Regions from separate parts of the Exiguobacterium alkaliphilum genome, predicted to be linked through region 3. Evidence: predicted binding sites of a transcription regulator. Region 3 holds the regulator's gene; each other region holds the start of a gene.
The links. The regulator LexA, encoded in region 3, represses DNA repair genes until DNA is damaged. The targets are predictions, from matches to a motif close to CGAACATATGTTCG.
Positions count from the first base shown of each region.

Region 1: a site for LexA is predicted at 1,280-1,293, ahead of uvrB (excinuclease ABC subunit UvrB). Genes of this name have one in related genera too.
Region 2: a site for LexA is predicted at 1,138-1,151, ahead of KB235_RS06325 (Y-family DNA polymerase). Genes of this name have one in related genera too.

Region 1 covers NZ_CP073101.1:1,167,821-1,170,094, reverse strand. Annotated here, with positions in the region: gene uvrB (excinuclease ABC subunit UvrB) at 1-1,226, opposite strand, end outside; gene KB235_RS06110 (sulfite exporter TauE/SafE family protein) at 1,359-2,195, shown strand.
Region 2 covers NZ_CP073101.1:1,209,910-1,212,183, reverse strand. Annotated here, with positions in the region: gene secA2 (accessory Sec system translocase SecA2) at 1-919, opposite strand, end outside; gene KB235_RS06325 (Y-family DNA polymerase) at 1,169-2,274, shown strand, end outside.
Region 3 covers NZ_CP073101.1:1,625,995-1,628,268, forward strand. Annotated here, with positions in the region: gene glnA (type I glutamate--ammonia ligase) at 1-161, shown strand, start outside; gene KB235_RS08390 (metal-binding protein) at 254-694, opposite strand; gene lexA (transcriptional repressor LexA) at 694-1,314, opposite strand; gene KB235_RS08400 (hypothetical protein) at 1,519-1,752, shown strand; gene KB235_RS08405 (YneB family resolvase-like protein) at 1,825-2,274, shown strand, end outside.

The DNA of each region.
Region 1 (2,274 bases), 460 kb from region 3:
ATCATTTCTGGTGTATGTTCCAGCTCATACGGACCTGGTGTCGCCGAGATGAAGATTGCTTGGCTCAGTTTTTTCTCGAACTCTTCGAACTTGAGCGGCCGGTTGTCTTTTGCCGACGGCAAGCGGAAGCCATGGTCGACGAGCACTTGTTTCCGTGCCTGGTCGCCGTTATACATCCCACGCACTTGCGGGAGCGTCACGTGCGACTCATCGGCGACGAGCAGGAAGTCTTTCGGGAAGTAGTCGATGAGCGTATATGGCGTCGCGCCTTCAGGCATCAGGTTCAAGTGTCGTGAATAGTTCTCAATCCCTGAACAGTAGCCCATCTCCCGCATCATCTCTAAGTCGTATTGCGTCCGCTGTTCGAGACGTTGCGCCTCGAGCAGTTTCCCTTCTTCACGGAACTTCTCGAGCTGTTCTTCGAGCTCGGCTTCGATGTTGACGATCGCTTTTTGCAATTTCTCGTCACGCGTGACGAAGTGGGACGCCGGGAAGATGGCGACGTGCTCACGGTCGGCGATAATCTCACCGGTGAGCGGATCCATCTCCCGAATCCGGTCAATCTCGTCACCAAAAAATTCGACGCGCATACAATGCTCGTCACGAGACGCCGGGAAAATCTCGACGACGTCGCCCCGTACGCGGAAACGTCCACGCTGAAAATCGATGTCGTTTCGTTCATATTGAATGTCGATCAACTTCCGAAGCATCTCATCGCGTCCCATCTCTTTTCCGACACGGAGACTGAGGACGAGACTGCGGTACTCTTCCGGGTTACCGAGACCATAGATGCACGACACCGAGGCGACGATGATGACGTCGTCCCGCTCGAACAAGGCGGACGTCGCCGAGTGACGTAGTTTGTCGATCTCATCATTAATCGACGCGTCTTTCTCGATGAACGTGTCCGTCGACGGAACGTACGCTTCCGGCTGGTAATAGTCGTAATAACTGACGAAGTATTCGACGGCGTTGTTCGGGAAGAACTCTTTGAACTCCGAGTAGAGCTGGCCGGCGAGCGTCTTGTTGTGGGCTAAGACGAGCGTCGGCTTCTTCACTTCTTGGATGACGTTCGAGACGGTGAACGTCTTGCCGGTGCCGGTCGCCCCGAGCAACGTCTGGTAGCGGTCGCCACGGTTGACGCCTTCGACGAGCTGTCGAATCGCTTCCGGTTGGTCACCTCCCGGCGTATATTCCGATTGTAATGCGAACGGGATCGATTCCATGATGATTCCTCACTTTCTGTTCCTACATAATTGATTTGATTATAGCACATACACGAACAAATATTCGCTTCTGAAATGTCGCCCATTCCGTTATGATAAAGGATGAATCTATGTAGAAACGAGTTGGTTGACGTGTGGTCTCTCCTCTTCATCCCGCTCGGCGCCGTCGTCGGCGCCTTGTCCGGGTTCTTCGGCATCGGCGGCGGGGTCATCATCGTCCCGGTGCTGTTGTTCAGCGGTTATACGGCGGCCGAGGCGGTCGCGACGTCTCTGCTCTTCGTCGTCGGCACGAGCCTCGCCGGTGCGAAGCGGCATACGTCGCTCGGCAACGTCTCCTGGACGACCGGGCTCCTCATCGGACTGACTGGTGCCGTGACGGCCCAACTGTCGAGCCGGCTCGTCCTCGCCTTCTCCGGTACGAGTGATTGGCTGCTGAACGTGTTCTATCTCGCTATCCTATCTTATTTTGCCGTTACGCTCTTAAAGAAAACATCGAAACGCCGACCGAAAGAAAACACGACCGTCGCCGCGGGTGTCATCGGGGCGATCGCCGGGCTGTTGTCTGCGCTCCTCGGCATCGGCGGCGGCTTCATCATCGTCCCGCTCCTCGTCAGCTGGCTCGGCTACTCGACGCACCGGGCTGTCGGGACGAGCCTCGCCGCCGTCTTGTTCATCGCGTTCGGAGGACTCGTCAGCTATTTGCCGTCGCTCACGCTCGACTTCCTTGTCCCGGCCGCGCTCATCCTCGGCGCGTTCATCGGGGCCCCGCTCGGCGCGACGGTGACGAGCCGTTATCGTGAGAAAGAGATTTCACGCCGCCTCGCCTTGTTGTATGGCGTGGTCATCGTCTCGATCACACTCGACTTGATGACGCAACTTTGGATGCCGTTCACGTATATGAGTCTAGGCGTCCTTTTCGTTTTTATCGTCGGTATCACCGCCGATTTCATCGGGCGTTTTACCAAGTGAAAGCCACTTTGAAAATAAAAAAGTGGTTTTTTTGAATATCTTTGTTTTGAAGCGCTTTCAATTGGGGGATATAATGAAG
Region 2 (2,274 bases), 420 kb from region 3:
CGATATAGTCGACGTCGAGCTCGAACAAGACGTTCGCCCGGAGCGCCTGCACGAGGTAATGGTACAACACTTGATGCTCGGCGCTGAACAAGTTGTCGATGGCAAACATGTCTTCAATCTTCAAGATGCCCGACTCCGTGAACGCCGTCGATTTCGACTCGAGGTCGACCTCGTAGTCGGCTTCGTCGAACTCGGTGACGACGCGTTGCGCGAGCGCCTTCAAGCGGATGTGTGAGCGGTCTTTTTGGGCGATGATGAGCGGCGTCTTCGCCTCGTCAATCAAGATGCTGTCGACTTCATCGATGATGGCGAAATGGAACGGGCGCTGGACGCGCTCTTCCGGTGCACCGACCAAGTGGTCACGCAAGTAGTCGAACCCGAACTCGGTCCCGACGCCGTACGTGATGTCGGCCTGATACGCCTCACGCTTCGCGTCCGGCTCCATTTCCGGCACGTTCAACCCGACCGTGAGGCCAAGGAAGTCATGGATCTGTCCGATTTGGTTCGCGTCACGCGTCGCGAGGTATTCGTTCACGGTGATGACGTGGACGCCTTTTCCTTCGAGCGCCTTGACGTAACTCGGGAGCGCCGCGACGAGCGTCTTCCCTTCCCCGGTCGGCATCTCCGAGATGTTTCCTTCAAGGAGGGCAAAGCCACCGATGAGCTGGACGTCATAGTGACGCATGCCTAAGACGCGCACGGCCGCCTCACGGACGAGGGCGAACCCTTCTTCGGCGATGTCGTCGACTTTCGCCCCGTCCGCGATTCGTTGTTTCAATGTATCGGTATAGGTCCGCATCTCGTCGTCCGAGAGGGATTGGATTGTTTGTTCTAAGTCGTTGATGCGTGCGACGCGTCGTTCGTACCCTTTCAAGCGCCGGCTTTGATCATTCGTCAATTGTTTTACAAATTGGATCACGTTATAGCCTCCATCTATCTCACATTCGTCAATTCCATACCCGTCTATTATAGCGAAAACTGGACCATTTCGGAGACTTTTTTACGAAATCTTCCTAAAAGATGGTTTTTGATTTATGAAATTCATATAAAAATTGGGTAATTTTCAAAAAGTGTTTACAAATTTATTTTCAAATTAGTATTTGAGACGGGATGAGACCGTGTTACGATGAAAAAAACAGAACATTTGTTCGTAAAAGGAGTGATGACGATGCGTCGTCGGATTTTTTGTATCGACAGCGTCTCCTTCTACGCGAGCTGCGAGTGTGCCGCTCGCAACCTGAACCCGTACAAGACAAAGCTCGTCGTGCTGTCGAACCTCGAGGACAGCGGCGCGCTCGTCCTCGCCGCGACCCCGCCGATGAAACGGCTCGGCATCAAGACCGGATCGAGGCGGTTCCACATCGATCGCTTGCCTTGGCAGGATCGAAAGCACGTCCTCTACGCCGAGGCGCGGATGAGCCATTACTTGAACGTTTCCGTGCAAATCGTCCACATCCTGCACCAGTTCGCGCCGCCCGAAGCGATTCGCGTCTACTCGATTGACGAGACGCTCGTCGATTTGACCGGCACCGAGCGGCTGTTCGGGAATGACGAGCACGTCGCCCGCCTCATCCGCTCGACCGTCTTCCGCTATACGGGCATCCCGGTCACGATCGGCATCGGGCCGAACAACGTCCTCGCCAAGCTCGTCCTCGATTTGCACGGGAAGAAGACGGGTGTCGCCCGGTGCCTCCTCCACGATGTCGAAAAGATGATCCATCCGGCCCCGATCGAGAAGATGTGGGGCGTCGGGGCGAAGATGGCCGTCCACTTGCAACGGCTCGGCATCTTCACGATCGGGGACCTCGCTCACTATCCGCTCGACGTGTTGCACGAGAAATTCGGCGTCATCGGCGCCGAGCTGTGGCATCACGCCTGGGGCATCGACGAATCGCCGACGATTCTGCCCCCGAGCTCGTTGTTCGGGGCGCAGCGGCAACGACCGCGGACGATTGGGCACGGCATCACGCTCATGAAAGATTACACGACCTACGCCTCGATTCGGCTCGTCTTGCAGGCGATTGCCGTCGAGGTCGGGATGCGCACTCGGCAAGCCGGGCTCGTCGGTGGGAGTGTCCATCTCGGCGTGCGCTATACGCGGACGAGTGAACGGCGCGGCTTCAGTAAACAAAAAAAGCTCGACCGCTTCACGGCGGACGAGCAGGACTTCTTGCCGGTCTTGTTGACGCTCTTCCTCGACAGTTGGGACGAGACCGAGGCCGTCCGCTACGTCTCGGTCGCCCTCGGCAAGCTCGAGCCACGGAGCGACCACGT
Region 3 (2,274 bases):
TCTTCGACGCACTCGAAGTACTTCGTGGCGACAAAGTCGTCATGGACTCACTCGGCGAGCATATCGGCGAACACTTCCTCGAATTGAAAGAGATCGAGTGGGACATGTTCCGTATGCAAGTGACAGAGTGGGAACGCGATCAGTATATGACGCTCTACTAATCCAAGCAAAAAAGCGCTCGTGCCTTCTTCGGAAAGCACGGGCGCTTTTTTTTGCGCGTTTAAAAGGACGTCCCCGAGTGGAGACGTCCTGATTAGAACGCACGTTTGAAAAACGTGGACGTATAGTCGAGCGTCGTATGTAACGTCGTCGCGAACGTGAGCCCGAGGAAGAACGACAAGCCGAACTCGTCGAGCCAAGCGATCGCCGCCGTCTCGTACGGCGTGAACGTGAGCAGAATGACAAGCGGGAAACCGAGATAGATGACGCGAATCAAGTCGCTCAGTACCGGTAAGTGCGAAAACAACGACCGGTGCGGCATGAGTTTCACGTAAGGCAACCAAAATCCACGGAGCGGCCCCCAACGGAAATAGGCGTCCGATTTCAAATCGAGGTCCGGGGAGAGCCAGAGCGTCCCGACGATCGCGCCGAGAAGGAGGGCGAGCGGGACATCGAGTTCAATAAAAGGCGTGGCAATCGCTAAAGCTCCGATTGCCACGAAATTCGTACGCGTATGCGTCTTACCACTCGCCATTAATGAATCGTCCGGTATACACCGATGACCTTCCCTAAAATCGACACGTTATCAAAATACATCGCCTCGAGCTCGTCGTTCTCTGGTTGCAGTCTGATTTTCGAAGCTTCTTTATAGATGCGTTTGACGGTCGCCTCGCCTTCGTCGGTCATCGCGACGACAATCTCTCCATTGTCGGCTGTGCTTTGTTGACGCACGAGCACCCGGTCTCCATCTAAGATTCCGGCGTTAACCATCGAATCTCCTGAGACAGAAAGCATATAGACGTTATCGGCGCCGACCATGTGTGTCGGGAGCGGGAAATGTTCTTCCACGTTCTCGATTGCAGTGATCGGTGTACCGGCCGTGACTTTCCCGATGACCGGGACGTACGTGACGGCGTCGTGGTCTTCGATGACGACCGTGTCATCGCTCAAAATCTCGATTGCCCGCGGTTTCGTCTTGTCACGGCGGATAAGGCCGCGCTTTTCAAGACGGTCCAAATGACCGTGGACGGTCGAGCTTGAGGCCAAACCGACGGCTTCACCGATTTCACGGACCGAAGGCGGATAACCTTTGGTGCGGACCTCGTCTTTTATAAAATCAAGTATCTGCTGTTGTCTTGCTGACATTTTTTTCAATGGAAGTCACCTCGATTATGTCGAATATCCTGCGAACGCATCCTATTCTTTATGGTCTAAGTTTAACATAGAACACATGAGCGCACAAACATTCGTTCGTTTTTTTAGCTTGACCGAACAGAAGTTCCTGTTTTATGATGAGAACAGATAAACGAACAAACGTTCTTGGGAACGTGTATTCCTATGATACGGAGGCGAAATTTAATGAAAGATACAGTGAATGGAATCATTTTAGTCGGATTGTTGGTAGTAGGGATGTTCGCATTTTTTATGGTCGGAGAAATGAGACAAGTGGACGTGGCGGCGCCGGTCGTCGAAGACACGCGTAGCATCGAGGCGGAAGTTGCCAAGACGGAAGCGGAGACGCTCGAAGCGCGCATCATCGCTGAGCGGGCTGAAAAGCAAGAGCGCAAGACGACTTGGTTCGCCTCGGAATAATCGTTTCTGTTTGCGAAACGCCCCCGTTCCTGTGTATCGTAGATAGGGAATGGAAAGAAAGGAAGTGACGAGATGCGAGTCGTCATTTATTGTCGCGTATCGACGAACAAGGCGGCGCAAGAGACGTCTCTTGATCGCCAAGTCGACGAATTGACGCGGATGGCGCGTCGGCTCGAGGCCGACGTCGTCGATGTCATCACCGAACAAGAGAGCGGATACGAAGTGAACCGTGGCGGGCTCCTCGACTTACTCGAACACGTATCCGCCTCGAACCTCGACGCCGTCCTCGTGACCGACGATAGCCGTCTCGGGCGAGGGAACGCTAAAATCGCGATTTTGCACACGCTCATGAAGCATGACGTTCGGCTCTTGACGATGCAATCACCAGACGAATATATCGTATCCGATGCCGAGAAGATGGTGCTCGAGATTGTGAGCGTCGTCGAGGAGTATCAGCGGAAAATCCATAACGCCAAAATCTCACGCGGGATGCGCCGGGCCGTCGCGAACGGGTTCAACCCA